DNA from 4 places in the Brenneria sp. L4-2C genome. Region 2 is predicted to be linked to each of the others. Evidence: predicted binding sites of a transcription regulator. Region 2 holds the regulator's gene; each other region holds the start of a gene.
The links. Region 2 encodes Fur, which represses iron uptake genes when iron is present. Its sites were predicted from a motif close to ATAATAATGAGAACNACTATCAA; they were not measured.
Positions count from the first base shown of each region.

Region 1: a site for Fur is predicted at 1,995-2,017, ahead of sodA (superoxide dismutase [Mn]). Genes of this name have one in related genera too.
Region 3: a site for Fur is predicted at 5,470-5,492, ahead of exbB (tol-pal system-associated acyl-CoA thioesterase). Genes of this name have one in related genera too.
Region 4: a site for Fur is predicted at 3,282-3,304, ahead of ABRZ26_RS16305 (TonB-dependent hemoglobin/transferrin/lactoferrin family receptor). Genes of this name have one in related genera too.

Region 1 is NZ_JBEIAC010000010.1:149,789-158,023, forward strand. It holds gene ABRZ26_RS15755 (methyl-accepting chemotaxis protein) at 1-915, opposite strand, end outside; gene sodA (superoxide dismutase [Mn]) at 1,227-1,853, opposite strand; gene fdhD (formate dehydrogenase accessory sulfurtransferase FdhD) at 2,143-2,961, opposite strand; gene exaC (acetaldehyde dehydrogenase ExaC) at 3,265-4,800, shown strand; gene ABRZ26_RS15775 (acyltransferase) at 5,020-6,012, shown strand; gene ABRZ26_RS15780 (GlxA family transcriptional regulator) at 6,019-6,945, opposite strand; gene ABRZ26_RS15785 (isochorismatase family protein) at 6,949-7,494, opposite strand; gene ABRZ26_RS15790 (DJ-1/PfpI family protein) at 7,723-8,235, opposite strand, start outside.
Region 2 is NZ_JBEIAC010000003.1:2,779-11,013, forward strand. It holds gene ybfF (esterase) at 11-778, shown strand; gene ybfE (LexA regulated protein) at 958-1,239, shown strand; gene ABRZ26_RS06190 (methyl-accepting chemotaxis protein) at 1,291-2,961, opposite strand; gene fldA (flavodoxin FldA) at 3,408-3,935, shown strand; gene fur (ferric iron uptake transcriptional regulator) at 4,271-4,720, shown strand; gene glnS (glutamine--tRNA ligase) at 4,845-6,503, opposite strand; gene nagE (N-acetylglucosamine-specific PTS transporter subunit IIBC) at 6,675-8,162, opposite strand.
Region 3 is NZ_JBEIAC010000024.1:26,801-35,035, forward strand. It holds gene pepA (leucyl aminopeptidase) at 277-1,788, shown strand; gene ABRZ26_RS22275 (DNA polymerase III subunit chi) at 1,876-2,325, shown strand; gene ABRZ26_RS22280 (valine--tRNA ligase) at 2,338-5,193, shown strand; gene exbB (tol-pal system-associated acyl-CoA thioesterase) at 5,566-6,597, shown strand; gene exbD (TonB system transport protein ExbD) at 6,601-7,023, shown strand; gene ABRZ26_RS22295 (substrate-binding domain-containing protein) at 7,171-8,190, opposite strand; gene ABRZ26_RS22300 (glycoside hydrolase family 32 protein) at 8,224-8,235, opposite strand, start outside.
Region 4 is NZ_JBEIAC010000011.1:104,384-112,618, forward strand. It holds gene ABRZ26_RS16300 (NAD(P)H-dependent oxidoreductase) at 1-517, opposite strand, end outside; gene ABRZ26_RS16305 (TonB-dependent hemoglobin/transferrin/lactoferrin family receptor) at 775-3,171, opposite strand; gene parC (DNA topoisomerase IV subunit A) at 3,569-5,839, shown strand; gene ABRZ26_RS16315 (1-acylglycerol-3-phosphate O-acyltransferase) at 5,991-6,731, shown strand; gene ftsP (cell division protein FtsP) at 6,827-8,235, shown strand, end outside.

The DNA.
Region 1 (8,235 bases), on a different contig from region 2:
TGAGATAAACCAGGAAATCAGCAAGCCAAGGATAAGGGTAATCAGCGCGGTGATACCCATCTGTATCTCGGCCGTGCGGATGTCCTGCTGCGTGAGCTGTAGCTGCTCGTTCAGCAGGGACTTGATGATCAGATTGAGCTGCTCAGCGATATTTTGCAGCTGTTGCGCCTGAGCCAGCTCTTCCCGATAGGCGGGAATATAGGCCATGGCGCGCCCTTCATAAACGCTCAGGGTGTTGAGAACCGGCGTAAGCGTCGCCTTTTGTTCCGCGGTCAGATACGGATGCTGATGCAGCTCATTCAGCGTGGCCTGTGCTTCTTTAATGGCGGCGGCGAGGTTTTCCTGCGCTTCCTCATCGCGCGACAGCAATAAGCCGCGGACATGATAGCGTACGGCCATCAGTTTATAATTCAGTTCGGTAAACAGTAATTGCAGCGCGGTCGCGCTGTAGTCGCTAATTAATTGATCGCCCAATTTTTTTAATGGTTCTTCCGTTTCGGAAATATTCCAGCTTTTCCTGACATTATCTTTTTTGTCGACGGCTTCAATGTAGTTTTGCTGTTTTTGCCGATATTCGGCGATCAGACTTTCTATCTGCGGAAATTTTTCGCTGATGTTTTCCGGCCAGTCCAGTTCTTTGGCGTGAGAGGCATAGGTATTGATTTTATCGATGCTGACATTGTTTTGTTTTATATCTTCAGGGTCATAGGTGGAGCTATAGCGTACGCGATAATATTTTGCCTGATTAATTTCATCATTGATATTGTTGCTTAAGTTCACCTTATCAATGCTTTCTTGTAATTCCTCAATGTGCATGATGCCTGCGCCGGCAATAATGATCGTCATTATTAAGACCAGGAAGAAGCCTAAGCCTAATTTTTTACCGACGTTGATATCTTCGAATTTTATCGCCATTTTTTCTTCCATTATCCCATAAACAGAATACGTTCTCTGGCGCACGCATCACGTTTTATCACGCTGACAATGGAAGGTTGCGCCATAAGATGTCGTGTGAAGTACAACATATCGGTATAAAAACCACGCGATAGAATCACGTATAAATTATCGGCAATAAGTAATAAAACTTTAACATCTTCCGTGACGGCGCGGCGATGAAAAATAGGTATGAAAAACAGAAAGTAAAAAGAAAATAAAAAACCGGAATAACAATTTGTTATTCCGGTTCTGTTATCAAATATGAATTGACGGGTAATTAATGCGGCCGATTATTTTTTCGCTTCCGAGAAACGTTTGGCGGCTTCGTCCCAGTTGACGACGTTCCAGAACGCCTTGATATAGTCAGGACGACGGTTCTGGAATTTCAGGTAGTAAGCGTGTTCCCAGACGTCCAGCGCCACAATCGGATAGCCGGAAGCGCCGGAAATGGCTTCGCCCATCAGCGGGCTATCCTGATTGGCGGTGGAAACAACGTCCAGTTTGCCGTCATCTTTCAGTACCAGCCAGGCCCAGCCGGAGCCAAATCGGGTTGCGGCGGCCTTTTCAAATTTTTCTTTGAAAGCGTCGACGCTGCCGAAATCGCGTTCAATGGCGGCTTTCAGATCGCCGGTCAACGTCGTACCCAGTTTCAGGCCTTTCCAGAACAGGCTATGGTTGGCGTGTCCGCCCACGTTGTTGCGTAAAGCGGTCTTTTTATCCGCCGGTACTTTGTCCAATTGCGCGATCAGTTCTTCCGGCGTCAGTTGTGCGAATTCAGGCAGGGATTCCAGCGCTGCATTAGAATTATTAACGTAGGTCTGATGGTGCTTGGAGTGATGGATTTCCATCGTTTGTTTGTCGAAATGTGGCTCCAGCGCATCATAAGCATAAGGCAGTGGCGGTAGTGAATAACTCATGTTTAGCATCTCCGTGGTTGTCGTACCTAAGTGTTGTAGTACTGAAAACAGGTATCGTACACAATTATTCTAGTACACAAAATTTTGCGGCACCGCTTTTGTTAGCACCGCGTAAGAATTAGGTTCATTATAGTTAATTAAATGATATTGAAAATGATTATTCTTGTTTGAAGGCGTTTCCGCTTGTTGTTTTAGGGCCGTATAACAAGCGGTTATGTGCTTCTGCTATGTGATGAAACAAATCAGTCTAAGTAATGCGTCATCAGACTAAGCTTTTTGATCCCGGCCGTTATTCATGCAGCCGCTGCGGATGAGTATAGATGGTGCAGCGCCCCGGACGACAAAATCCCGCCAGCGTCAAATTGCATCGCTCGGCGACCTCCACGGCCAACGAGGTGGCGGCGGAAACCGCAAACAGGATCTCCACGCCGCACATGGCGGACTTTTGCACCATCTCGTAACTGGCCCGGCTGGAAACCAGCACGGCGCCTTGCCGCCAGGGGTTTTTCGCGCGCATGCCGAGCAGTTTATCCAGCGCGACGTGGCGTCCGACATCCTCGCAGCCGCCGCTTAGCGCGCCCTCCGGCGTAATCCAGGCCGCGGCATGCGTACAACCCGTCAACTGACCCACCTGCTGTACGTTCTTCAACTGCGTCAACGCCGACTCAAGGCGGCCGAGCGAAAAAGTTTGGGTAAAGGGCAGGGGCGTAACGGGCTTGCCGATCTCCGCCAGTTGCTCCACGCCGCAGACGCCGCAGCCGGTACGGCCATCCATCGACCGACGCCGTTCTTTTAAACCAGCGAAGCGGCGGCTGGAAAGCTCGATCTGAACTTCAATGCCGTTGCACGCCGGTTGCACGTCTATGCCGTAAATATCCTGCGGCGACTGGATGATGCCCTCGGACAGGGAAAATCCCAGCGCGAACAGCTCAAGATCTTTCGGCGACGCCATCATCACCACATGTGAAATACCGTTATAGACCAGCGCCACCGGCACTTCCTCCGCCAGCCAGTCGGCCTGCGGCTGCGCCAGCGTCCCCTGATGGCTGACTGTCCGCCTGCATGCGCCTGTCGGCAGCGCGATCGTTTGTGGATTAACGCTTTTCACCTGGAATACCTGTGTTCGTGTCGCTGATTCATACCGGTATTATTTCACCGCCTCCCGGCCGATGCGAACTTTTCTCTGCGAACCGCGATCGCGCGTGGATTGCTGGTTGCTTATTTGTTTATTTATGGTTGCAAAAATGTGACCCATCTCGAAGAGTGACTATTTCTCCCTGCCTGGGCGCTGTCATAAACGCCGATCCCTGCTTACGATTTAACCATGTTCCCTGACTCACGTTCGTTTTCACATTGCCCCTGTTTTCACTGCGGCTCCGCCGCGTACCCAGACCGCGAGAAGGAGATTGACATGGCATATGACATCGCTGAAAGCCGGACGACGACCGGTGAATACGACGCGCTTAATCTGAAAAAACGTTACGACAACTTTATCGGAGGAGCTTGGGTCCCGCCTGATGAGGGAGAGTATTTTGTTAATCTCACGCCGGTGACCGGCCAGCCGCTGTGTGAAGTCGCCAGTTCCACCTCGCGGGATGTCGATCACGCGCTGGACGCCGCCCACCAGGCGAAAGCCGAATGGGGCGCCATGTCCGTGCAGCAACGCGCGCTGCTTCTGAACCGCATTGCCGACCGAATGGAGCAAAACCTTGAACGTCTGGCGATGGTGGAAACCTGGGATAACGGTAAACCCATTCGGGAAACCCGCGGCGCGGATGTGCCGCTGGCGATTGATCACTTCCGCTATTTTGCCGCCTGCATTCGCTCGCAGGAGGGGGCTATCAGTGAAATCGACGGCGATACCGTGGCCTATCATTTCCATGAACCGCTGGGCGTCGTCGGCCAGATCATTCCCTGGAATTTCCCGCTATTGATGGCCTGCTGGAAAATGGCGCCCGCGCTGGCGGCGGGAAACTGTATCGTGCTTAAGCCCGCCAAGCTGACGCCGGTGTCGGTGCTGGTGCTGATGGAGTTGATTCAGGATATTCTGCCGCCGGGCGTGATTAACGTGGTGAACGGGTCAGGCAGCGAGATTGGTGAATATCTGGCGACCTCGAAGCGCGTCGCCAAAGTGGCGTTTACCGGTTCGACGGAAGTAGGTCAGCAAATCATGGGTTATGCGGCGCAGAACGTGACGCCGGTTACGCTGGAGCTGGGCGGCAAATCGCCTAATATCTTTTTTGCGAATGTGATGGATAAAGAAGACAGCTTCTTTGACAAAGTGTTGGAAGGGTTCACGCTGTTCGCCTTTAATCAGGGCGAAGTCTGTACCTGTCCGAGCCGGGCGCTGGTTCAGGAATCCATCTACGAGCGTTTTATGGAGCGGGCGATTAAGCGCGTGGAATCCATTCGTATCGGTCATCCGCTGGACGACAAAACCATGATGGGCGCTCAGGTGTCCGCCGGACAGATGGATACCATTCTCAACTACATCGATATCGGTAAGAAAGAAGGCGCCCGCGTGCTGACGGGGGGCCAGCGTAAAGCGATGCCCAGCGACCTGGCGCAGGGATATTATCTGGAACCCACGATTCTGTTTGGTAAAAACAGTATGCGGGTGTTCCAGGAAGAGATCTTCGGGCCGGTGCTGGCGGTGACGACCTTCAAAACTATGGATGATGCGCTGGAGATCGCGAACGACACCGAATACGGTCTCGGCGCGGGCGTATGGAGCCGCAACGGCAGCGTGGCCTACCGGATGGGGCGCGGTATTCAGGCCGGACGCGTCTGGACCAACTGCTACCATGCTTATCCGGCGCACGCGGCGTTCGGCGGTTACAAACAGTCGGGCATCGGACGCGAAAACCACAAGATGATGCTGGAGCATTACCAGCAAACCAAATGTTTGCTGGTGAGCTATTCGGATAAACCGCTGGGGCTGTTCTGATTCGCTATCGCGCCTCCGCTTTGCCGGCGGAGGCGCGACGGGCGAGTCCCGGCAATTGAATGTTTTATGCGCGACAACACCATTTTTATACCGCCCGCTGGCGCGCGCCCGAGGTAGGGCGCGCATGGCGGCGTCTCGTATTCAGCCCATTCCCCATTGTATGGCTTATCAACAGGCTCTACCCTGTGCGATATCCTTTGTCTCTCCAAGAGGTTATGCATGACCGGGAAGATCGGCTGGATTGATAACCTGCGGGCGGTGGCCTGCCTGATGGTCGTTCTGATTCATAGCACAACCTACTACATCACCGCCGGCGGCGCGCCGGGCGATACGCACTGGGATGTGGCGAATATCCTTAATTCGGCCTCGCGGGTTTGCGTGCCGCTGTTCTTCATGATTTCCGGCTATCTGTTTTTTGGCGAGCGCAGCGCGCGGCAAAAACATTTTCTGCGGATTGGCTTGTGTATTCTGTTTTATAGCGTCGTCTCGCTGATTTATATGGCGACGCTAACGCCAATCAACCCGCTGAACGCCGCCAGATATTTCCTGCAAAAACCGATTTTTTATCACCTGTGGTTTTTCTATGCGATTGTGGTGATCTATCTGCTCTCACCGTTAATTCACGTCAAGCCCGTGTCGGGCAAGTATCTGGCGATTTTCATCGTGGCGCTGGCGGTGATTGCCAACCCCAATACGGGACAGGTTGATTTTGCCGGCGTTAAGCTATTGCCGGTAAACCTCTATGTCTACGGCGATACCTTTTACTATCTGCTGTATGCGCTGGTCGGCCGGGCGCTCGGCATGCTGGATATTCCCCGGCGCGCGGCGCTGGCGGCCATTCCGGCGTTTATTTTGTGCGTGTTGCTGGTGGCGATGGGAACAAAACATCACTCGTTGCTGAACGATAATTTCAATCAGACGTTTTACCTCTACGGCGGCCCGCTGGTTTTTCTGGCGGCGGTCAGCCTGCTGATGGCGTTCAAACGTTATCTGAACCACCGCGTGCTGCCCGGATTTGATCTGATATCGCGCCATTCGCTGGCGATTTACGGTTTTCATGCGCCGATCATTCACTATCTGCGCACCCACGGTATGGATATCCCGTCGCAGCCTGTGTTGGATATCTTTTACATCTTCAGCGCCGCCTTGCTGGGTAGCCTGCTGTTGTCGATGGCGTTACAGAAAATCGACAGCCGGCGTCTGGTCAGTTAAGGCCGGTTACTCGTCTTGCTGTCTCTGGCGCAGCTGCGCGCGGCGTAACTGGCGGGCCGAGGAAAAACCGGCCAGCAGGGCGGATTTCTCCAGCCCTACGCCCTGCCGCAGACGCTGTTGCGCGACCGCAACGCGCAGTCGCTCATGGTATTCACGTACGCTGATCCCCAGATGTGCGCGGAACAGGCGGGTGAGGTGGCGGCTGCTGACATGCACTTTGTCCGCAATGACGGAGAGCGGCCACGCGGCTTCCGGCTCGGCGGACATGATGTCCTGCGCGCGGTGAATAACCGGATGCAGATGATTGCGATACTGTAGCCACGGCGAAAGCTGCGCGTCGCTGCCGGTACGGCGGAAATAGACCACCATCTCGCGGGCAATCTGCAATGCGCTGCGGGTATCGAGAAGTTGTCCGACCAAATGCAGCGCAAGATCGATACCGGCGGTAATGCCGGCGCTGGTATAGATGCCGCGGTCTTCGACAAAAATGCGGTTATCTTTAACCTGAGCCAGCGGCGCCGACTGAGCCAAACGTGCAATAAGATTATGGTGGGTGGTGCATTGGTAGCCATCCAGCAAGGTGGCCTGCGCCGCCAGCAGCGCGCCGGCGCACACGCAGACCAGCGTCAGGGTTTGCGCGCTCAGCGCGGGCTTGAGCCGTTCCAGCCAGCGGCGGGCGGCTATCGTCTGCGGCAGGGAAAAATGATGCAGGGAATCGGTCACGCCGGGGATGATGAGAATACCGCCTGCCGGCAGGGCGTCGGGCAACGGCGCCAACCGGCTCAGCGTCAGTCCGGTAGAACAACGCACTTCGTTTTCCGGGCCGATATGGTGCAGATCGAACTGCCCGGCCAGCCGCAGCGTTTCGGCGGGGCCGGCTAAATCAAGCGCCAGTACGCCGGGCAGCGTAAGGAAGTAAACCTGTTTTCTCATCTGTCAGTTGGCCAGTTTTTCCAGACATTCATCCACGCTGCAAATCGCCGCGAAGCGATCGATCAATACCGTTTCCGTCCGGTGTTTTAACTGTTCGGCGCTCAATGTCACGCCCCGATGCGTTATCGGAAACGTCATGGTCGCCTCGGTGACGAAAGTGACGCGATAGCCGAGATCGGAAGCGACGCGGGCGGTGGTTTCGCAACACTGCTCGGTACGCATGCCGGCGATAATCAGATGTTGGATCGCATGGTCGTGCAGCCACTGCTGAAGGCCTGACTCGGTAATGGCATTATGCACATGTTTGTGGAACTGCGCATTCGGCGTATGCGTTAAGAACGGCAGGCGTTTTACATGGCCGGATGCCAGGGAGAACGGGCCTGCGGGCGCGACATGGAAGATATCAATCAGCGCCGCGCCCTGTTGTTGACAGCCTTCAATCAGGCGTAGCAATGCCTGCCGGAATGCCGGGACATCCTGTTCCTGCCAGAAGGGACGCTGCTGGAATGATTCCTGAACGTCGATAATCAGTAATGCGCTGTGAGACATGGTATTTCCCCGTTAGTCAGATGCGGTATGTGCTGTTTGCTAGCCATGATGGGCTAATCGCGCGGGGTAAAGAAGGCCAAATCGGGACATGATGGCGCTAAATCAGGACGATTTTACAGCGTTGTCTGCGGTGAGGCTGACGATCCGGGCGGCAGCACGATGGCGAGGCAGGGTATCAGGGGGAATAAGCCGGCAGCGCGACACATCACGTCGCGCTGAAGAGGTGATTTACTCGGGTACGCGCCAGTAGTCGTAATCGATATGTTCAACCTGAAAATTCGTGTCTTCCTTATCGCCGGTCAGCCGGTAGGCGATAGTGAAGGCGAAATCAAACGCGACGCCCAGTCCTTTACCGCTGATCAGGTTGCCGTCTTCGACGACTTTCTCGTTGACGTAGGTTCCGTCGGTCACGTTTTGCCACAGTTCGCCCGAGCACACATAACGTCGGCCTTTCAATAAATGATTGCCGCCCAGTACGCGCGCCGCCGCAGAACAGATTGGGCAGATCAACCGGTTGGCTTCATCGTGGCGGCGAATGAATTCAACCACCAGGGGATTGGCTGCCAGATTGACCGTTCCCTGCGGGCCGCCGGGAATAATTACCGCGTCAAACAGGACATCGCGATTCCTTTCCAGCAGGTCATCGGCAAACATACGAATATTGTGATAGCTGTACAGCTCCAGCCTGTCGTCGCACGACAGCATGGCGACATCTATTTTCATGCGGTGCAGTACATCAAT
Region 2 (8,235 bases):
GAACTTCACCATGAAATTGAATTATCGCAGACATTATGCGCATCAGCCCACAGACAAGTTGCCCGTGATCCTTATTCATGGCTTGTTTGGCAATCTGGATAATCTTGGTGTATTGGGCCGGGACTTGCAAAGTCAGCGCGATGTTGTACAGCTTGATCTGCGCAATCACGGCCTGTCGCCGCGTTCGCCGCAGATGACCTACCCGGCCATGGCCCAGGATGTTGTGGAATTACTGGATGCGTTGAGCATTGAGCGGGCGGTTGTCATCGGCCACTCGATGGGCGGCAAGGTGGCGATGTCGCTCAGCGCGCTGATTCCGCAGCGGCTGGCGAAACTGGTGGCGATTGATATTGCGCCGGTCGATTATCGCACCCGCGGACATGACGACGTGTTCCGCGCATTACGCGCCGTCACCGATGCCGGCATCACCGCCCGTTCGCAAGCCGCGGCCCTGATGCGGCAATACCTGACGGAGGAAGACGTTATTCAGTTTTTGCTGAAGTCATTCCAACAGGGAGAATGGCGGTTCAATGTTCCCGCGTTGTGGGATCAGTATGAAAACATCGTCGGCTGGCAGGAACTTTCCCCCTGGCCGGGGCCGGTTTTATTTATTCGCGGTGAGAATTCGCCTTATCTGGATGACAAATACCGCGACGCCATACTGCGTCAGTTCCCGATGGCCCGCGCTTATGTGGTGAGCGGCGCAGGACACTGGGTTCATGCGCAAAAGCCCGAGGCGGTCTTGCGCGCAATTCATCGTTTTCTCGACGCGGGTTGATCGGGAAGCTCCGATTAACCGTTGTCGCCGCCAGTGCGGCTGGGGTATGATGGCGCCCGCAGTAGAGGGACGGCTGATTCAGCCACAGGCATTGTAACCACATCATCAAAATGTACGCGTCGTACTTTATGTTGGCGGCGTGCGTATTTTGGTCCGAAGACCTTGCAGTATCATTACCTATGGCAAAAGAACAAACGGATCGTACCACGCTGGATCTGTTCGCAGACGAGCGTCGTCCGGGCCGCCCGAAAACCAATCCGCTTTCACGTGATGAACAGTTAAGAATTAATAAGCGTAATCAGCTACGGCGCGACAAAGTTCGCGGATTACGCCGGGTAGAATTAAAAATTAACAGCGAGGCCGTCGAAATACTAAACGACCTGGCCGCACAGCGGAATATCAGCCGTAGCGAGCTCATTGAAGAAATGTTGCTGGCGCAGTTGTCCGGCAAGAAAAGCTGAAACAAATCGCGACGCCCGCAGCGGGCGTCATCCCTGACGCTGACGCGTTAATCAGAATTTTTCCCAATTATCATTGCCCGGCGGCAACGCCTTCTGCGTCGTCGCGGCCGCGACTTTCGGCGCAACTTTCGTCGGAGCCGTGGTTGCCGCCCGCGGCGAAAGCTGCTCGGACAACTGGAATAATGAAACCGTCTGATTCAGCAACGCGGCCTGTTCTTCCAGCGACAGCGCCGCCGCCGATGCCTGCTCGACCAGCGCCGCATTCTGTTGGGTCACGCTGTCCATTTCGGCCACCGCCTGGCCGACCTGGGCAATCCCTTTACTTTGCTCTTCCGATGCGGAAGCAATCTCGCCCATGATGTCGGTAACGTTGGTCACCGCGCGTACAATTTCGTGCATGGTGCTGCCGGCGTCTTCGACCAGACGAGAACCGGTATCCACACATCGGACAGATTCGGAAATCAGCCCGTCGATCTCTTTGGCTGCTTGCGCGCTGCGCTGCGCCAAACTTCTCACCTCACCCGCGACCACCGCGAAACCGCGCCCTTGCTCACCCGCGCGGGCGGCCTCCACGGCGGCGTTCAGCGCCAAAATGTTGGTCTGAAAAGCGATGCCGTTAATAACAGTGGTGATTTCCGCAATTTTCCGCGAACTGCCGGAAATTTCCGACATGGTTTTCACCACGTTATCGACGATACCGCCGCCTTTTTTCGCCGTTGTCGAAGCCTGCAAGGCCAATTGGCTGGCATGATTGGCGTTTTCAGCGTTCTGCTTCACGGTTGCGGTCAACTGCTCCATGCTGGCGGCGGTTTCTTCCAGTGCGGAAGCCTGCTGTTCGGTGCGTGACGACAGATCGTTATTTCCCGCCGCGATTTCTGAAGCGCCCTGATAAATAGAATCCGTGCTGTTTCTGATGGTGCTGACCGTGTTCGCCAGACTGGTTTGCATTTCCCGTAAGAGAGGAAATAATCTGCCGACGCAGTTGCGGCCGAAATCCGCAATCGGCTTGCCTAACTGGCCGGAGGCGATCACGCTGAAGTGATCGCGCAAATCGTTTAACGGCCGCACCAGAAACTTCACCAGATAGCGATCGGTCAGAAACAGCATCACCAGCCCGATGATCAGCCCCGTCAGCAAAATATTTTGACCAATCGTCGTAATCTGCTCAAAACGGACGCCGGCCGCGACGAACTTCTCCGAACCGGCTTTACTGAACGCGGTCAGCGACGCCCCAAACTGGCGGCTCAATGGAGGAACGACATTTTTCGCCTGTACGTGATAGTCATCCAACGCATTGGCCGCCGCTTTTTGATACAAGGGTTCAACCCCCTGAGTGATTAAATTACCCCAGTCCCGGCTGACCGCCTGAACCAGCTTGTCGTCCAGTCCGGCGTGATCGAGAGCGTTAAAGGCGGTCAGGCCGGATTTCAAGGTATTCAGGGCATTGAGCGCCGATGTCTGTTCTTTATCCGCCGCGTCGTTATCGCCATTCTGGCGAGCGTCAACGGAACGAGCCAGACGCGTCACCATACGAAAGTACTGATCGTTGCCTTGATTAATTATATTTAAGTTATCTACCAGCAGACTGCTGAGTTTGGACGTCGCGGTCATCTCCTTGAAAGAAAATAGGGTATAGATTGATACGCCGCCCCACAGCACACAGAATACGCCGAGCACCCACAACATGGCCGTTCTGATGGCGATGTTTTTTAAAAATTTCATAGCTTACTCCAGACTTAACGCACGCGTGAAAAGAAGTTTTTTGCTATTAATCGACGGTAAAACAGCGGAAATGCATATTAATAGGCCATTATCATCGCAACCTGGCGCGACGCTTCAGTCACGTTGAAACCGATTCGATCACGCTTGTTAATCGACAAGATACGGGCAATGTTTAGCGATACCGGTGTACTTAGCGCGGCTTATTTTCTATTCTTTGAACAACCTCATAACTTTTGCTAAACATAAATTTTTTTGATCCATTCGCCGCGCCGCTAAAAATAACAACATCAATCAGACCGTGGACAAACTTATCTGAGAAATCAGAACGGTGATTTACTTATCCTTACCGATACGAGTTTCTCATGCAGGGCGTGTCTGTTATTATTAGCCGATAAATGGGTAAGACACTGCACCATATCATTAAGAATCAAGAGGTTATTCAATCCATGGCACTCATAGGAATTTTCTTTGGCAGTGATACTGGCAATACCGAGAACATTGCCAAGACCATCCAACAGCAGCTGGGAACCGACGTTGCCGAAGTTCATGACATCGCCAAAAGCAGTAAAGAAGATCTTGAAGCTTTTGATATTTTACTGTTGGGTATCCCTACCTGGTACTACGGGGAAGCGCAATGCGACTGGGATGACTTTTTCCCTACGCTGGAAGAAATCGACTTTACCGGCAAACTGGTTGCCCTGTTTGGCTGCGGCGACCAGGAAGACTACGCGGAGTACTTCTGCGACGCGATGGGCACCATCCGCGATATTATTGAACCTCGCGGCGCAACCATCGTTGGCCATTGGCCGACGGAAGGCTATTACTTTGAAGCGTCCAAAGGGCTGGCGGATGATAACCACTTCATCGGTTTGGCTATCGACGAAGATCGTCAGCCTGAACTGACCAGCGAGCGCGTCACCGCGTGGGTGAAACAGATCAGCGAAGAGTTGAACCTGAAAGAGCTGGTTGACTAAGACGGACCTCCGGCTCTGACCTCCCTCCCCCGTCAGAGCCGGAACGATCGATAGGAAAGGCCTTTCATAAAGATTGATACATTTTTTTAACTTCCCTCCATAAGTATGTACAATACCCGCATCGGTCTTGTGCATTCAGCTGGCGTCTCTCATTAACCAACAATAGATTGCATGATACATCTGTAGAATGTGTGGGAATAATTTTGTTAACATTCCATTGTTTTCATTTTGAATGCACGGTTCTATAATTGGGACGCTATTACATTTTTTGAGCCGACCGATGTCATAGGCTAAATAGCCTCCATTGATTAAGTAAGCAACAGGACTAAATCCGCATGACTGACAATAACACCGCATTAAAGAAGGCCGGCCTGAAAGTCACTCTTCCAAGGCTGAAAATTCTGGAAGTGTTGCAGGATCCAGAGTGCCATCACGTCAGTGCGGAAGATTTATATAAAAAACTGATTGATATGGGTGAAGAGATTGGTTTGGCGACCGTCTATCGCGTACTGAATCAGTTTGATGATGCTGGTATTGTAACCCGCCATAATTTTGAAGGCGGTAAATCGGTTTTCGAACTGACGCAGCAGCATCATCATGACCATCTGATTTGCCTGGATTGTGGCAAAGTCATTGAGTTCCGTGATGAATATATTGAAGCACGCCAACGCGAAATCGCGGAAAGACACAGCATCAAGCTGACCAACCACAGTTTGTATCTGTATGGCCATTGCAGTGAAGGGGATTGCCGTGAAGACGACACCCTGCACGATGCAAAAAGATAAATCGACCGCACAAAAAATTTAACGTCGCATGCGACGGCCCGTCGGTAACGGGCTATCCCGCCCGTTATAAAATAAAACCGCCGAGGCGGTTTTATTTTTATTCCATTCCAGGCAAAACCCCGGATTATCCCACCCAGGTATCGCGCAAGCCGACGGTGCGGTTAAACACCAGATGCTCTGGACTGGAGTAAACCCGATCGGCGCAGAAATACCCCTCGCGTTCAAACTGGTACGCTTTTTCCGCTTCAGCCTGCGCCATGCCCGCCTCGACAAAGCCGTGAGTCACTTTCAGCGATTCCGGATTGATGGTTGACAGAAAATCCTCCGCCGCGCCGGGATTGGCCACGCTGAACAAACGATCGTACAGACGGAATTCCGCCGGTAAGCCATGCGCTACGGACACCCAGTGGATCACGCCTTTTACCTTGCGCCCGTCAGCCGGATCTTTACTTAAGGTATCCGGATCGTAGCTACAGTAGATGGTCGTAATATTGCCCTGCTCGTCCGTATCGATATGTTCCGCTTTAATCACGTAGGCATTACGCAGACGAACTTCTTTGCCTAACACCAAACGCTTGTATTGCTTATTGGCCGACTCGCGGAAATCCGCGCGATCGATGTACACCTCGCGGCTAAACGCCACCTGCCGGGTACCCATTTCCGGTTTATTCGGATGGTTCGGCATGGTAACCCACTCTTCATGGCCTTCCGGCAGGTTTTCAATCACCACTTTTACCGGATCGAGCACCGCCATGGCGCGCGGCGCGTTTTCATTCAGGTCGTCGCGCACGCAGGCTTCCAGCGCCGCCATTTCGACGTTGTTATCCTGCTTGGTGACCCCGATGCGGTAACAGAATTCACGAATAGACGCGGCGCTGTAGCCACGGCGACGCAAACCGGAAATGGTCGGCATACGCGGATCGTCCCATCCTTCAACAATCTTTTCCGTCACCAGCAGGTTCAGCTTGCGCTTGGACATGATGGCGAATTCAAGGTTAAGACGAGAAAACTCATACTGACGCGGATGGCAAGGTATCGAGATGTTATCCAGCACCCAGTCATATAAACGACGGTTATCCTGGAACTCCAACGTACATAGCGAGTGGGTGACGCCTTCCAGCGCATCGGAAATGCAGTGGGTGAAATCATACATCGGGTAGATGCACCACTTGTTGCCCGTCTGATGGTGTTCGGCAAACTTGATGCGGTACAGAACCGGATCGCGCATCACGATAAACGACGATGCCATATCGATTTTAGCGCGCAGACACGCGGTTCCTTCGGCAAAGCCGCCGCTGCGCATTTTTTCGAACAGCGCCAGGTTTTCCTCCACGCTGCGATCGCGGTACGGGCTATTTTTACCGGGCGATGTCAGCGTACCGCGATATTCGCGGATCTGTTCCGGCGTCAGTTCATCGACATACGCCAGTCCTTTGCTGATCAGTTCAACCGCATATTGATGCAGTTGATCGAAATAATCGGAGGAATAGCGAACGTCGCCGCTCCATGAGAACCCCAGCCAGTTAACATCGCGTTTGATCGACTCAACGAATTCAATATCTTCTTTTACCGGGTTGGTATCGTCAAAACGCAGGTTGCATTTGCCCTGGTAATCCTGGGCAATCCCGAAATTCAGGCAGATAGACTTCGCATGCCCGATATGCAGATAGCCATTGGGCTCCGGCGGAAAACGCGTCTGAATATGGTCATGCTTACCGGATGCCAGGTCTTCATCAATAATCTGACGGATAAAGTTGGTTGGGCGGGCTTCAGCCTCACTCATTCTTGATTCCTCAATGCTAAAACGACATATAACCGCCAATGATCCAACAAGCTAAGCCGGGAAACAACCGTTAGTTTCATAAAAAACAAAAACGGGATGAGATAGCGACCTCATCCCGCAAATTTACTTTATACCGCGTTATTCAGAAACGGTGAAAAGCGCGTATCGGCATTATTCTTCGCTGGCGTTCTTCAATGCGGACGCAATCGACTCAGCCTGCGTGCCGACCACGATCTGCACGCTCTGTTTATTCAGACGAATCACGCCGGCGGCGCCGAGTCGCTTGGCCAATCCGTCATCCACCAAAGCGGAATCCACCACGCTCAAACGCAGTCGGGTGATGCAGGAATCAATGCCGACCAGATTCTCTTTACCGCCGATAGCCTGTAAATAACCGCGGCCCAGCGTCTGCGTCTTGCCGGATGCAGACGCCGCGACGCTCACATCGTAGCCGTCGGCTTCGCTGCCGCTCACCGACGCTTCACGCCCCGGCGTCATTAAATTGAAGCGCGTAATGGTAAAGCGGAACACCACATAATAAATAACGAAAAATACCAAGCCCATTGGTATCAGCATATACCACTGCGTTGCCAGCGGGTTACGGGATGACAGCACCATATCCACCAGTCCGGCGCTGAAACCGAAACCGGCAATCCAATGCAGGCTGGCCGCGATAAATGCCGAAATACCGGTCATCACCGCATGCAGGAAAAATAACACCGGCGCCACAAACATGAAGGAGAATTCCAGCGGCTCGGTAATGCCGGTGAAAAACGCAGCGAACGAGGCGGCCAGCATAATCCCGCCGATCTTGCCTTTATTCTCGGGACGAGCGCAGTGATAAATCGCCAATGCCGCGCCCGGCAAGCCGAACATCATGATGGGGAAGAACCCGGCCTGATAGCGGCCGGTCACGCCGACCACGGCTTTACCGGCGTCGATCGCCTGCTGCCCGGCAAGGAAGTTGGGAATGTCGTTAATGCCCGCCACATCAAACCAGAACACCGAGTTGAGCGCATGATGCAGGCCCACCGGCAGCAACATGCGGTTAAAAAACGCGTAAACGCCGGCGCCGACCGAACCTAACTGTTGAATATATTCGCCGAAAGAGACCAGCGAGCTATAAATAACCGGCCAGACATACATCAGGATGAATGCCACCAGAATCATCAGAAACGAGGTGATAATGGGTACCAAACGACGCCCGCTGAAGAACGACAGCGCTTTCGGCAGTTCGACCTGACTGAAACGGTTATACAACTCGGCGGAGATGATCCCCACCAGGATACCCACGAACTGATTTTTGATGTAGCCGAATGCGGCAGGCACCTGCTCGACCGGGATTTTCTTGATCATGGCAATCGCATCCGGCGAACACAGCGTCGTCAGAACCAGGTAACCGACAAAGCCCGCCAGCGCGGCCGCGCCATCCTTATCTTTCGACAAACCATAGGCGATGCCGATCGCAAACAGGACATCCATATTGCCGATAATGGCGGCACCGGACTTAATACACAACGCCGCCAACGCATTTCCACTCCCCCAGCCGACCGGGTCAATCCAGTAGCCGACGCCCATCAGGATCGCGGCAGCGGGCAACGTCGCGACAGGCACCATCAACGCCCGACCAACTTTTTGTAAATAGCCAAGAATACTCACGTTTCCTCTCTTTCTCTCGGTGGGCGAAAACCGCCCGTTAGACCTGCTCACTGCCAGATAAACGACAACACGT
Region 3 (8,235 bases), on a different contig from region 2:
TTACGCCTGTGAAAACTTGTCTTTTTGCAGGAAAGCCGATAGTTTCTTCGCTAACTCGCCATTTATACTCATTTGTGGCAACCTTCGTAGCTAAAACTGTATTACAACATACTGTGTTTGGGCTGTTTTATCAGAATCTGCTTATACTCATCAAAGCAGGTTCGTTACGTCGTTAAGATTAACACAGGTTATGTTAACGCAACGGCGGGAAAGTATTACGGAGTGTCACATTCTAGCCGTTGATCCCGCCTTTGTCTTTAAGATTCAGGAGAGTACATGGAGTTCAGCGTAAAAAGCGGTAGCCCGGAAAAACAACGCAGTGCGTGCATTGTCGTCGGCGTGTTTGAACCGCGCCGCTTGTCCCCGATTGCCGAACAGCTTGATAAAATCAGCGATGGTTATATCAGCGCTTTGCTTCGCCGGGGTGAACTGGAAGGCAAAGTGGGGCAGTCACTGCTGCTGCATCACGTCCCCAACATCCTTTCGGAACGCATTTTACTGATTGGCTGCGGAAAAGAACGGGAGCTGGACGAACGCCAGTACAAGCAGGTCATTCAGAAAACCATCAACTCGTTGAATGAAACGGGATCCATGGAAGCGGTCTGTTTTCTGACCGAACTGCACGTTAAGGGCCGCAACACTTACTGGAAGGTGCGTCAGGCGGTCGAAACGGCGAAAGAGTCGCTCTACACCTTTGATCAGTTGAAAAGCAACAAAGTCGAGTTACGTCGTCCGTTGCGTAAAATGGTATTTAATGTGCCGACGCGGCGTGAACTGACCAGCGGAGAACGCGCTATTCAGCACGGTCTGGCAATTGCCGCCGGTATCAAGGCGGCGAAAGATCTCGGCAATATGCCGCCCAACATCTGTAATGCCGCCTATCTGGCCTCGCAGGCGCGCCAACTGGCCGATACATACAGCCAGAACATCATTACGCGCGTGATTGGCGAGCAGCAGATGAAGGAACTGGGCATGAATGCCTATCTGGCGGTCGGTCAGGGTTCGCAGAATGAATCCCTGATGTCGGTCATTGAATATAAAGGCGATCCTTCAGCGGAAACCCGCCCGATCGTGCTGGTCGGCAAAGGCCTGACGTTTGACTCCGGCGGCGTGTCCATCAAGCCGGCCGACAGCATGGATGAAATGAAATACGACATGTGCGGCGCGGCGACGGTTTACGGCGTGATGCGCATGGCCGCCGAACTGGCGCTGCCGCTGAATATCGTTGGCGTGCTGGCCGGTTGCGAAAACATGGTCGACGGACGTTCGTATCGTCCGGGCGACGTGCTGACCACCATGTCGGGTCAGACGGTCGAGGTGTTGAATACCGATGCTGAAGGTCGTCTGGTGCTGTGTGACGCCCTTACCTACGTGGAACGCTACGATCCCGATGTAGTGATCGATATCGCTACCTTGACCGGTGCCTGCGTGATCGCGCTCGGCCATCATATTACTGGCATGATGTCGAATCATAATCCGCTGGCGCATGAGTTGCTGGGCGCATCCGAGCAGTCCGGCGACCGGGCGTGGCGCCTGCCGTTAACGGATGAGTTCCAGGAACAACTGGAGTCCAATTTCGCCGATATGGCGAACATCGGCGGTCGTCCCGGCGGCGCGATTACCGCGGGTTGCTTCCTGTCCCGCTTTACGCGCAAGTATAGCTGGGCGCATCTGGATATCGCCGGTACGGCGTGGCGTTCAGGAAAAGCCAAAGGCGCGACGGGGCGTCCGGTTGCGCTGCTGTCACAGTTCCTGCTTAATCGCGCCGGGCTAAATGACGTAGAATGATGGTAATCTGTCGGGTACAGTAAAGCGCGCCTGAATAAACCAGTTATACCGGGCCGGGAATTCCGGCCCTTATCAATAGTGTAAACAATGAAAAACGCGACGTTCTATCTTCTCGAACACGACAGCAAAAGCGATGATCTCAGCGCCCATGAGGCGCTGGCATGCGATCTGGCGGCGGAACGTTGGCGCGCGGGAAAGCGGGTTTTAATCGCCTGCGAGGATGAACGGCAGGCGATACGACTGGATGAGGCGCTGTGGCGGCGCGATCCGCATTCGTTCGTACCGCATAATCTGGCCGGCGAGGGGCCGCGTCAGGGCGCGCCGGTTGAACTGGCATGGCCCGAGCGACGGGGAAACGCCCCGCGCGAGCTGCTTATCAGCCTGCTGCCGTATTTCGCAGATTTTGCCACCGCTTTCCATGAAGTGATAGACTTTGTCCCTTACGAAGAATCCCTGAAACAGTTGGCGCGCGACCGCTATAAAGCCTATCGCAGCGTCGGCTTTCAATTGACTACGGCTAAGCCGCCAACTCACTGAATTTTGAGCATAATGGAAACGAAATATAACCCGCAAGATATCGAGCAGCCTCTTTACGAGCACTGGGAAGAGCAAGGCTACTTCAAGCCGAACGGCGATGTGAGCAAAGAAAGCTTCAGTATCATGATCCCGCCGCCCAACGTCACCGGCAGCTTGCATATGGGCCATGCTTTCCAGCAAACCATTATGGATACGATGATCCGCTATCAGCGTATGCAGGGGAAAAACACGCTGTGGCAGGCAGGTACCGACCACGCCGGTATCGCCACCCAGATGGTGGTGGAGCGTAAAATCGCGGCGGAAGAAGGCAAGACTCGGCATGATTATGGCCGGGAAGGCTTCATCGAGAAAATCTGGCAGTGGAAAGCCGAATCCGGCGGCACCATTACCCGTCAGATGCGTCGTCTGGGCAACTCCGTGGACTGGGAGCGAGAGCGCTTTACCATGGACGATGGGCTGTCCGAGGCGGTGAAAGAAGTATTCGTTCGCCTGTATAACGAAGATCTGATTTATCGCGGCAAACGTCTGGTGAATTGGGATCCGAAACTGCGTACCGCCATTTCCGACCTGGAAGTGGAAAACCGCGAATCCAAAGGCTCCATGTGGCACCTGCGTTATCCGCTGGCCGACGGCGTGAAAACGGCTGACGGTAAAGATTACCTGGTGGTCGCCACCACGCGTCCCGAAACCGTGCTGGGCGATACCGGCGTGGCGGTAAACCCGGAAGATCCGCGCTATAAAGACCTGATCGGCAAAGAGGTTCTATTGCCGCTGGTTAACCGCCGCATCCAGATCGTCGGCGACGAACACGCCGATATGACCAAAGGCACCGGCTGCGTGAAAATTACGCCGGCGCATGACTTCAACGACTACGAAGTCGGCAAGCGTCACCAATTGCCGATGATCAACATCCTCACGTTTGACGGCGATATCCGTCAGGAAGCCGAAGTCTTCGATCCCAACGGCGAAGCCAGCACCGCCTACAGCGGCGACATCCCCGAGCAATTCCGCGGTCTTGAGCGTTTCGCCGCCCGTAAAGCGATAGTCGCGGCTTTTGATGACATGGGGCTGCTGGAAGAGATCAAGGCGCATGATTTGACCGTGCCGTACGGTGACCGAGGCGGCGTAGTGATTGAACCGATGCTGACCGATCAGTGGTATGTGCGTACCGCGCCGCTGGCGAAAGTGGCGATTGAAGCGGTGGAGCAGGGGGAAATCCAGTTCGTCCCGAAACAGTACGAAAATATGTACTTCAGCTGGATGCGTGATATCCAGGACTGGTGTATCTCGCGTCAGCTGTGGTGGGGACACCGCATTCCGGCCTGGTACGACGCGCAGGGCAAGGTCTACGTCGGTCGCGATGAAGCGGAAGTGCGCCGCGAAAATAATCTGTCTGACGATGTGGTGTTGAATCAGGACGACGATGTGCTGGATACCTGGTTCTCCTCCGGGTTGTGGACGTTCTCCACGCTGGGGTGGCCGGAACAGACGCCGGAACTGAAGGCGTTCCATCCCAGCAGCGTGATGGTCAGCGGCTTCGACATCATCTTCTTCTGGATTGCCCGCATGATCATGCTGACCATGCACTTCATCAAAGATGAAAACGGCAAGCCGCAGGTTCCGTTCCATACGGTTTATATGACGGGGCTGATCCGCGATGAAGAAGGACAGAAAATGTCCAAATCCAAAGGGAACGTGATTGACCCGCTGGATATGGTGGACGGTATTTCGCTGGAAGCGCTGCTGGAAAAACGCACCGGCAATATGATGCAGCCGCAGTTGGCGGAAAAAATCCGTAAGCGTACCGAGAAACAGTTCCCGAATGGGATTGAACCGCATGGCACGGATGCGCTGCGTTTTACGCTGGCGGCGCTGGCGTCTACCGGACGTGATATCAACTGGGATATGAAACGTCTGGAGGGTTACCGCAATTTCTGCAACAAACTGTGGAACGCCAGCCGTTTTGTGCTGATGAATACCGAGGGGCAGGACTGCGGACAACAGGGCGGCGATAAAGTGCTGTCGCTGGCCGATCGCTGGATCCGGGCGGAATTCAACCGCACGGTGAAAGCGTACCGCGAGGCTTTGGATAGCTATCGTTTCGATATCGCCGCCAATATTTTGTATGAATTCACCTGGAATCAGTTCTGCGACTGGTATCTGGAGCTGGCGAAGCCGGTGATGAATGGCGGCAGCGAAGCGGAACTGCGCGGCACCCGGCAGACGCTGGTGGACGTGCTGGAAGCGCTGCTGCGTCTGGCGCATCCGATCATTCCGTTTATTACTGAAACCATCTGGCAACGGGTGAAAGCGCTGAAAGGCATTAGCGCCGATACGATCATGTTGCAGCCTTTCCCTGAGTTCGACGCCGCGCAGGAAGATACGCAGGCGCTGAACGATCTGGAATGGATCAAGCAGGCGATTATTGCCGTGCGTAATATTCGTGCGGAAATGAATATCGCGCCGGGTAAACCGCTGGAACTGCTGTTGCGTGACGCCAATCCTGAGGCTGTACGTCGGGTGGAAGAAAACCGCGGCTTTATTCAAACGCTGGCTCGTCTGGATAGCATCACGCTGTTGCCGGCGGGCGATAAAGGCCCGGTATCCGTCACCAAACTGGTGGATGGCGCTGAGCTGTCGATCCCGATGGCCGGCCTGATAGACAAAGCCGCCGAGCTGGATCGTCTGGCCAAAGAAGTCGCCAAAATTGAAGCGGAAATTGGCCGCATCGAAAGCAAACTGGCCAATGAAGGTTTTGTGGCGCGCGCGCCGCAAGCCGTCGTGGACAAAGAGCGGGCCAAACTGGATGGCTACGCGGTAGCAAAAGCGAAACTGTTGGAACAGCAGGCGACTATCGCCGCGCTGTAACGGCTGCCGGATTTTCTTCACCGCAGGCGCTCAACGTCCGATATCACATCGGGCGTTGAGCGCCGATCAGTTTCTGGCGTTTTGCCATTCATTCTCCCTTCGTATTCCTCATTTGCAGTAACCTCACGGCCGCATGAAAACACGATTTAAGGCCGCTAAACGGCTTGCCGGATCCCTCCGCGATTTCTTATTTATTCTCGGTTATACGCTGCCAGTCATATCAATGTCCGGGCCGAACGGGCTGTAAGGTAAGAATAATATTTTCAATAAGCATAAATAATAATGAGAACAACTATCAATTCACTCAGGGTTTGATATTATTTCAGGCTGATTTATTGTGTCATTGTGATGGATTAACGGTGGAGGCACAGCGTGAATACGGCTGTCAGTAATATTACCCAACAGGTATCATCAGCCTGGCAAAAAAAACGTGGCGCATTTAGCGTAATTTCTCGTAGCGTGCTGGTTACCCTGCTTTTGACTGCGGGACTCAGTGGAAATACGCTGGCGGCTCCACCGGTCAGCGCGCCTTTATCCGGTGACAGCACCAGTGAAGCGGTCGCCGCACCGGCTACGCCTGATTCTCCCGCTGTTGATTCTTCTATCGCCGCGCCGCTCCCCGTCGCGCCGGAGGCGTCGCCGCTTTCATTACCGCCCAATGCGGCGCCGGGCGCCAGTAACCTGATGAGAACTGACCTGTCCGTCTGGGGCATGTATCAGCATGCCGACCTGGTGGTGAAGACGGTGATGATCGGCCTGTTGCTGGCCTCTGTCATTACCTGGGCGATTTTCTTTAGTAAAAGCGTGGAACTGATGGGCGCCAAACGTCGCGCGCGTCGGGAATACCAACTGCTGGAACAAGCTAAAACCCTGGATGATGCCGTGGATGCGGCTGAGGCGTTCAAGTCCGGGGGCGTGGCGCGACAACTGCTGGCGGATGCGCAGAATGAGCTGGAACTGTCCGCGCGCTCCGATGACAACAACGGGATTAAAGAGCGTACGGCTTTCCGTCTGGAACGTCGAGTTGCCGCTACCGGTCGTCATATGGGACGCGGTAATGGTTATCTGGCGACGGTCGGCGCGGTGGCGCCATTCATCGGGCTGTTTGGTACCGTGTGGGGCATCATGAACAGCTTTATCGGTATCGCGCAAACGCAGACCACTAATCTGGCCGTCGTCGCGCCAGGTATTGCCGAAGCGCTGCTGGCGACGGCAATCGGCCTGGTGGCCGCGATCCCGGCGGTAGTGATTTATAACATCTTCGCTCGCTGGATTACCGGCTATAAAGCGCTGGTGGGCGATGTCGCCGCACAGGTGCTGCTGCTGCTGAGCCGCGACCTGGACGTGGCGGCCAGCAATGATAACCGGGCATCTTCATCGGCGCAGAAATTGCGGGTGGGATAAGTTATGGCGATACATTTGAACGACGATGTGAGCGAAAACGGCGAAATGCACGATATCAACGTGACGCCGTTTATTGACGTCATGCTGGTTCTGTTGATTATTTTTATGGTTGCCGCGCCCCTGGCTACGGTGGATATTCGCGTGGATTTGCCGGCTTCATCCGCCGCGCCTCAGCCGCGCCCTGAGAAGCCGGTTTACCTGACGGTGAAAGCCGATAAACAGCTATATGTCGGCGATGATGTAGTGAGCGAACAGTCGCTGGCTCAGGCGCTGGATGTCACCACGAGCGGTAATAAAGACACCACCATTTTCTTCCAGGCGGATAAGAGCGTGGATTATGAAACCATGATGAGGGTAATGGACGCGTTACGCAAAGCCGGATATCTCAAAGTGGGGCTGGTTGGCGCTGAGTCGGCGGCCAGATAACCCTGACATCATCGTGTTTTCGCAGTCATATCCGGTCGTCTGGTAACCAGTCGACCGGGTCGCAAACCTTTTACGCGTAGATTGCAGTCGATTGATGATGACGCCTGTCTCCACGGATTAGCGCCATTGGCAGGGCAAGTTCCGCCACTAGCGTGATTCAGGATGCCGCCAGTAGATATGCGCTGGCGGAAGATAGCGCTTATCCTGTTTCAATGGACGTTCTTCGATCAACGTCGTAATCATGTCAAAGCTATTTCCCGCCAGACGTTCGCTATCCTGAGCGATAGTGTCAATCTTCAACGGCAAACAATCAAACAGGTAGTGATCGTCAAAGCTGCACAGATGGATATCGCTCTCCATCAGGTTATGCTGGCTCAGATAGCGCAAAACCCCTTCCAGCAGGCCGCAGGCCGCGGTAAATAGCGCTTTCGGCGGTCGCCCCAGTTCGGCACAGAGCTGGGCGAACATTTCATAGCCTGAACTGGGGTGATAATTACCATGAATAATCCATTCAGGACGGCACTCAATCCCTGCGCGTTGTAATCCCAACTGGAAGCCGGCCAGACGGTCGCGGGTCGGGGAAATGCGCGATTGGCCGCCAATGAAATAGAACTCATCACCGTGCCGGCGAGCGACGCGCTCGACGAGTTCGGCCGTCGATTCGATCGACTCGGTCATCACCAGAGGTAATTGAGATTCGCCGATTACCCGGTCAAATTGCACAACCGGCAATTGCTGATTGATTTTCTGGTATTCGATATCGCTGAGCATGCTGGATGCCACAATGATCCCGTCGACCTGACGCTGTACCAGACTGTTGACCGCCATCATCTCCTGACTGGGATTTTCATCCGTACAGGCGATAAGGAGCTGCAATCCCGCTTCGCGGCACAGCATTTCCAGGTCGCGCGAGATAATGGCGAAACCATAGTTGGTCATTTCCGGCACCACCAGGCCCAGCGTATTGCTACGGGACGATCGCAGTGAACGGGCATGGATACTGGGCTGATAACGCTGCTCGTGAGCGATGGCCAGAATACGATCGCGGGTTGCATCAGAAACGCGGAACTCTTTACTCCGACCATTGAGCACCACGCTGGCCGTCGATTTTGATACGCCCGAAAGCGCGGCAATATCACTGATTGTTACGCGTTTAGTCTGTTTCACCGCTTGAACTTTCTATCGTCGGAAAAAGGGATGTCATTCTATCAC
Region 4 (8,235 bases), on a different contig from region 2:
TGATCACATCGTTACAGATAAACGTCGGCAGCGGCGATAGGCCGATAAACTGATTAGCCTTATGGAACGGCAGATACACGCCGTCCACCCCGACGCCGTGGAAAAACTGTTGCGGGTCGGTAAAGGCTTCCAGCGGCGCATTCCAGGTCACGGAAAGCATATATTTTTTACCCTGCAACAGGCCGTCGGAACCATACTTTTTGCTGCTGTCGGCGCGGGTGCGGCCGTCGCTGGCATACAGCAAGCCGTGGCCGGTGGTGAAAACCTCATCGACGTATTTTTTCAGTATCCACGGCACATCCATCCACCAGCCGGGCATCTGATAAATGACGGCATCGGCCCACAGGTAATTCTGGATTTCCTGCTCGATGTCGTAACCCTGATCGACCCAGGTGACCCGCACATCGCGGCCTTGCCCCTGTAACTCGGTAATCGCGGCCTCGGTCAGGGTTTTGTTGAGTTTGCCGGTGGAGTGGCCGAATGCTTTTCCTGCATGAATAATCAATATGTTATGCATCAGTGACTCGCTTGTCGTTGGTCTTGCCCGCAACGGGGAATAGAGATTAAGTCTGGCTGATTTTTAGCGCCGGAAATAGATGCGCCATGTCACAACACTCTTGACTGCGGCGCAACAATCTCGCTGGCGGTCGATGGCAAGCGGGAAAGAGGAAAGCACGCCGCGTGATGCGGAATAAGGGACAGGCATGCGGCGCATCGCTTATTCCTGCGGTGAAGAAGGGAGGAAACCGATCGGTTCCCTCCCTCGGCGGTTAATCAGAAATCGACATTGACGCCCAACTGGAAGGTGCGGCCCGGCGCGATGGATAGCTGCTGGTTGTAGTAGTTGATATCGCTGGCGCTGTTGCTGGCAGGCGCTTCGATATTACGGCTGGTTTGATAATCCCAGTATTTGCGATCCGTCAGATTGTAGATGCCGCCGCTAAGCCTCACGTTTTGGGACACGCGATAGTAAGCGGTCAAATCCACCAGCGCATAACCCGGTATATGCATAAAAGTATAATCCTCAGAACCCAGGTTGTTCCCGCTGGAGGGGAGTTTGCGGCCAGTCGCGTAGGTGGCGGTTTTGCCCTTGTTGAAGGTGGCGATCAGCGCGGCGCCGTAGGTGCTGGACGGATCGTCATAGGCGATCCCCACTACGGCTTTTTGTGGCGTTACCGAGTCGAGATTGATGTAAGAGTCCCCGTTGGCGCTGGATTTTGACGCCCCATCGGTATAACCATAGGCCAGACGGGCGCTGAAGCCGTTCGCCTGCTCGAACCAGGTGCCGAGGTTGAATTTGGCGCTGATTTCACCGCCATAGATATAGGCTTTATCACGGTTCTCGGTCAGATAAAGCGTGCTGAGGCTACTCGGCACGTTGGCGAACAGGGCCGGATTATCGGCGCGGCGGTAGTAACCGTTGGCGATAAAGTTTTTGTAATCACTGTAGAAGGCCGACGCGCTCAGCGTAACCCCTTCCACAATCTGGCCTTTCAACCCCAATTCGTAGTTATCGCTGGTTTCGGTTTTCAAGTCCGGATCGCTCAGCACGGCGTAGCTGCTGGAGGTGCCGAAATAGCCGAGCGCCCAGGAACCGTACAGTTGCCCGTCGGTAGGGAACTGAGCGCCGCGCCGGTATTGGAGGTAGGCCATCAGATCGGGCGTGAGGTTGTACTGGAAAGCGATGGACGGCATAACCTGACCGTCGGCATTGGTGCCATACATGCCGGCGGCCTCATCTGACGTCACATTGCCATTGGTGTTGGTAAACAGATTGGAAGCATTTTTCGGTTCGGCGTGCTGCCAGGCGAAGCGTATCCCCGGCACTACCGAGAATTCGCGGCCGGCCAGCTCCCAGGTGATTTTGTCCTGTACGAAAGCCCCCAGATTGATGATCTCGCTGTCCGCTTGCGGACGCCCCAGGTCAATGTTCAATCCGTCTGTTGCCAGATTTTCCGCGGTGAATGGACGTTCCGTTTCCGACTGGCGGGCATTGAAGCCGTAGCTGAAACTGTGGTTGCGCCACTCCTTAGTCGCTTTGCTTTCCAGACCAAAGGTTTTGGTGTCATAGTCGCTCCAGACGGAAGTCGGCGTGGAGGCATCGGTGACGGTATAGTCGTGCGCTTCGGTCTGGCTATAGAACAGTTTGGTGTTCAGGCTGTCGAACAGCGCGAAATCTTCCGGCGCATAGAGATCCGCCAGACTAAATCCCCAGCGACGGGTCTGATTGTCCTGATATGAAGTACTGCCATCAAGCGAAGAGACGCCCCTTGAGTTCATTGTCCAGGTTGGGAAATTAGCGTGATTGGTTTTATGGTAATAATCTACGGTGGCGGTGAGCTGGTGCGCATGAGTCGCTTGCCAGATGCCGGACGCCAGCACAGCATTGGAGTGCCAGTTGGCTGGGGTACTGTCGATTGTGGCGTCGCGCTGGTTTTCGGTTTCATTGCCATCGCGACGGCTGACGACGATAACGCCGCGCAGATAGTCGTCGCCGCCAGCTGCGGTAATGCCGTTGTGAAAGCTACGGTTGGAAGAATCATAACCGCCCTGGTAACCGAAATAGCTGTGCTTGTCTGAGTTGAGATAATCATTGGCGGATTTTGGTTTGAAAGAGACCGAACCGCCTAGCGCGTTGTTGCTGTTGGCGACCGACGTGGCGCCGGACTCGATCTCCACCGAACCGTACAGGTACGGGTCAAGATAGTCGCCGCGGCCAATGCCGGTGCTGCCCGTTTGGCGGCGGCCGCTCACCGTGGATGTGCCGCGATCGGTGGCTGATGGTAGTTCAACGCCGTCGATATCAATGGAAACCCGGTTGTTTTCCAAACCCCGAATGTTGTAGCCGCTGGCGCCGCCGCGGTCATAGCTGCTTTTGCCCGCGCTGACGCCGCTGGTGACGCCCGGCGCGCTAATCAGCGGCTGGTAGCGCATAATGGCGCCGAAATCATTGCCGCCTTCTTTCTGCATATCGCTGGCGGTGATGGTGGTCTTGGTGCCGGCTTCTTTCTCGACTTTGGGAGAATACACCGTCATCGTCTCGCCTGTTGATTCGGATTCGCCGGCCGCATCTTTAGCCGACGTTCGGTTATCCGCGGCGGCGCTGTTTAACGCCGTGCCTGCCAGGATCCCGGTGAGCATGATTTTTCTAAGATTCTTATTGATTAACATAGTGATACTCTATTGGTAGGCAACTGTCCGACCAGCGACCAAAGCCTGATAACGCTGGCAATCAACTTCAGCAGGAATGACGTCAGAGTTTGTTAACGACGCAAAAAAATGTCGTAATGATAACTGTTATCAAACAGTAAAAGTTATCATTCGCTTTTTCAATTATGGTTTTATTAAAAACTCTTAATGAAAATCTCTTGTCGCCGATATTTTCTGGCATGCGCGCTCTTCAGGCATTCAGGCGAACGCGCCGCATTACCGGCCGTCTTTAAGATTGCCGGCCTTTGTTCTCTGTGACAGAAGCCCGCCGGATAAGGTACTATTCCCGCCAAACATACCGCTGTGTAGCGTGTCGGAAAGAGCAATAATCGCGCTGCGATGTGAGGAAATGAGATAAATGAGTGAGATGACGCATGATGGCGCTGAAAGCCTGGCGCTGCACACGTTTACTGAAAATGCGTACCTGAACTACTCCATGTACGTCATCATGGATCGGGCGTTGCCGTTTATCGGCGATGGTCTGAAGCCGGTACAGCGCCGTATTATTTACGCCATGTCGGAGCTGGGGCTGAATTCCAGCGCCAAATTCAAGAAATCAGCCCGTACCGTCGGCGACGTGTTGGGTAAATATCATCCGCACGGCGACAGCGCCTGTTACGAAGCGATGGTATTGATGGCGCAGCCGTTCTCCTACCGTTATCCGCTGGTGGATGGTCAGGGGAACTGGGGGGCGCCGGACGATCCGAAATCATTCGCCGCGATGCGTTATACCGAATCCCGGTTGTCTAAATACGCGGAAACCCTGCTCTCCGAACTGGGTCAGGGTACGGTTGACTATGTGCCGAACTTCGACGGTACGATGCAGGAGCCGAAAATGCTGCCTGCCCGTCTGCCGAACATACTGCTTAACGGCACCACCGGCATTGCCGTCGGGATGGCGACCGACATCCCGCCGCACAATATCCGCGAAGTCGCCGCCGCCGCCGTCGCCTTGATTGATAAACCCGGCGCCTCTCTGGATGACTTGTTGCAGTTCGTTCACGGGCCGGATTTCCCGACGGAAGCGGAAATCATTACCCCGCGCGAGGAAGTGCGTAAAATTTACCAGAATGGCCGTGGTTCGGTGCGTATGCGCGCCGTCTGGAAGAAAGAAGACGGCGAAGCGGTGATTACCGCGCTGCCCCATCAGGTTTCCGGCGCCAAGGTATTGGAGCAGATCGCCAGTCAGATGCGCGCTAAAAAGTTGCCGATGATTGAAGATCTGCGCGATGAATCGGATCACGAGAATCCGACGCGTTTAGTGCTGGTGCCGCGCTCCAACCGCATCGACCTGGATCAGGTGATGAACCATCTGTTCGCCACTACCGATCTGGAAAAAAGTTACCGCATCAATATGAATATGATCGGTCTGGATGGCCGCCCCGGCGTCAAGGGGCTGGTGGAAATCCTGAGCGAATGGCTGGTGTTCCGCCGTGATACCGTGCGTCGCCGCTTGAGTTATCGGCTGGAGAAGGTGCTCAAACGCCTGCATATTCTGGAAGGGTTGCTGATCGCATTTCTGAATATTGATGAAGTGATCCACATCATCCGCACGGAAGATGAACCCAAGCCGGTATTGATGCGTCAGTTCAGCCTGAGCGAAACCCAGGCCGAAGCGATCCTGGAACTGAAGTTACGCCATCTGGCCAAGCTGGAAGAGATGAAAATCCGCGGCGAGCAGGACGATCTGGCGAAAGAGCGCGACCATTTGCAGGCCTTGCTGGCATCCGAACGTAAGCTGAGCAACCTGCTGAAAAAAGAAATTCAGGCGGATGCCCAGACCTATGGCGACGACCGCCGCTCGCCGCTGAAGGAACGCGCTGAAGCGAAAGCCATGAGCGAGCATGATTTTGTGCCGTCGGAACCGGTCACCATCGTGTTGTCGGAAATGGGGTGGGTGCGCAGCGCCAAAGGGCATGACATTGATCCCGCAGGATTAAATTACAAAGCGGGCGACAGCTACCGTTCCGCCGCCAGGGGTAAAACCAACCAGCCGGTGGTATTCATCGACTCGACCGGCCGCAGCTATGCGCTCGATCCGCTGACGCTGCCGTCCGCGCGCGGCCAGGGGGAACCCTTGACCGGCAAGCTGACGCCGCCGCCCGGCGCGACTATTGAGCATGTGCTGATGGCCGCGGACGATCAGCCGCTGCTGATGGCCTCTGACGCCGGCTACGGTTTTGTCTGCACCTTTAACGACCTGGTGGCGCGTAACCGCGCGGGCAAAGCGATTATCACGCTGCCGGACAACGCCAAGGCGTTGACCCCGATTGAAATCCACGGCGAGGATAATACCTTGCTGGCGATCACCGCTTCCGGCCGGATGTTGCTGTTCCCGGTGTCCGACCTGTCGCAGTTGTCGAAAGGGAAGGGCAATAAGATCGTGTCTATTTCATCAGCGGATTTCGCCAGCGGCAAGGATCGTTTGAGTTGGCTGCTGCTGTTGCCGCCGCAGTCGTCGGTAACCTTGTACTTCGGTAAGCGCAAACTGATTCTGCGCCCGAACGATCTACAGAAATACCAGTCTGAACGTGGCCGTAAAGGCACGCTGCTGCGCGGCCTGCAACGTATCGATCGCATTGACGTCGATGCGCCGAAGCGAGCCGGCGACGGCAGCAGCGAAGAATAACCCTCCGCCTAAGGTTCGGGCGGCAATCTTTATTGATGCCGCCCCTCCGCCAACCACAATGGTAAAACTGATTATTGCGTTCAAGGAATCACCGTGTGTTTTATAGCAAAATAGCTATACTAGCGGCGGCAGTTGGCTAATTGAGGTTGTTATGCTATTCATTCTTCGTTTTATTGTGGTGATTGTCTTTTCGATTTTAGTTTGTATTTTCGGATCTATTTACTGTCTTTTCAGCCCTAAAAATCCACGTCACGTAGCGACATTCGGTCACCTTTTTGGTCGCCTGTCCGTAGTTTTTGGCTTGAAAGTCGAGGTGCGGGTCCCGCCGGAGGCCGCGCATTACGGCAACTGTATTTATATCGCGAATCACCAGAATAATTACGATATGGTCACCGCCGCCAATGTGGTGCAACCGCGCACCATTACCGTGGGTAAGAAAAGCCTGTTATGGATCCCTTTCTTCGGCCCCCTGTATTGGTTGACGGGGAACCTGTTGATCGATCGCGACAATCGGGCCAAAGCGCACGGCACCATTGCTCAGGTGGTCAAACACATCAAAGAGGAAAATATTTCCATTTGGATGTTTCCTGAAGGCACGCGCAGCCGGGGCCGTGGATTACTGCCGTTTAAGACGGGGGCATTTCACGCCGCCATCAGCGCGGGCGTGCCGGTCGTGCCGATTTGCGTTTCCACCACCAGCAATAAAATAAAACTGAATCGCTGGAATAATGGTCATGTCATCATAGAAATGCTGCCGCCGATTGACACCAGTTCTTATAGCAAAGAGCAAGTGCGCGAATTGACGACCTACTGCCATGATATTATGGCCGCCAAACTGGCGCAGTTAGATGCGGAAGTGGCGGAACGCGAAGCAGCGGAAAAAAATAATTGAAAACGGCACCCCCCTCTTTGCTGTCCGGTAAGAGGGCTATTTTTCTAATCGAAAGTTAAATCTTTTATACGGTTTAATCGATTTACGGAGTCACTATGTCACTCAGCCGGCGTCAGTTTATTCAGGCATCGGGGTTTGCGTTATATTGTGCGGGCAGCACGCCATTATTGGCCAGGGTAAGCGGTACTTCGACCGTGTTGCCGATCCCGCCATTGCTGGAGTCGCGTAGAGGGCAGCCTCTGTTTCTGACGATGCAACGGGCGCACTGGGCTTTCACCGATACGCGTAAAACGTCGGTCTGGGGCATTAACGGACATTATCTGGGGCCGACGGTACGGGTATTTGACGGCGATGACGTTAAGCTGATTTATAGCAATCGGCTCAATGAACCGGTATCGATGACGGTCAGCGGATTGCAGGTTTCCGGATCGTTGATGGGCGGCGCGGCGCGTATGATACCGCCGGGTATGGATTGGTCTCCGGTATTGCCGATCCGACAGCCGTCGGCCACCTGCTGGTATCATGCCAATACGCCGAACCGCATGGCGCCACATGTGTATAACGGACTGGCGGGACTCTGGCTGGTGGAAGATAGCGCCGCGAAATCATTACCTATCCCCAATCATTATGGCGTGGATGACTTCCCGCTGATTATTCAGGATAAACGCCTGGATAGCTTCGGCGTGCCGATTTATAGCCCGGCGGGCAACGAGGGCTTCGTCGGCGATACGCTGCTGGTCAACGGTGCGCAGAACCCTTATGTCGAAGTGTCGCGCGGCTGGGTGCGGTTACGGCTGCTGAATGCGTCAAATGCCCGTCGTTATATTATGCGGATGAGCGACGCACGGCCGATTCATGTGATCGCCAGCGATCAGGGCTTGCTGCCCGCGCCGATGGCGGTTAACCAGATCTCGCTGGCGCCCGGCGAGCGGCGGGAAATTCTGATTGATATGACGCAGGGCGAGGAAGTGACGCTGACGGCGGGCGAATCAGCCGGGATAATGGACCGGCTGCGCGGGCTGTTTGAACCGTCCAGCATTTTGATTTCAACGCAGGTATTAACCCTTAAGCCGACCGGATTATTGCCACTGGTGACGAGCAATTTGCCGATGCGTTTGCTGGCGGATAATATTATTGAAGGCAGCATCAGCCGTACGCGCGAGTTTCGCCTGAGCGATAGTCCGCCGAGCATCAACGGCGCCATGTGGGATATGACGCGTATCGACGTGCAGACCCAACTGGGCCGCTGCGAACGTTGGATTCTTCATGCCGATACCCCGCAGCCATTCCATATGCAGGGGGTGAAGTTTTTGGTGCGCAGCGTCAACGGCGGCGCGGTACCGGTAGAGGACAGCGGCTGGAAGGATACGGTGTGGGTGGACAGCGATGTCGAACTGCTGGTCTATTTTACCCAGCCGTCCTCGCAGGCGTTTCCTTTTCTGTATTACAGCCAGACGCTGGAATTGGCCGATCGCGGCCTGACCGGTCAACTGGTGGTGCAGCC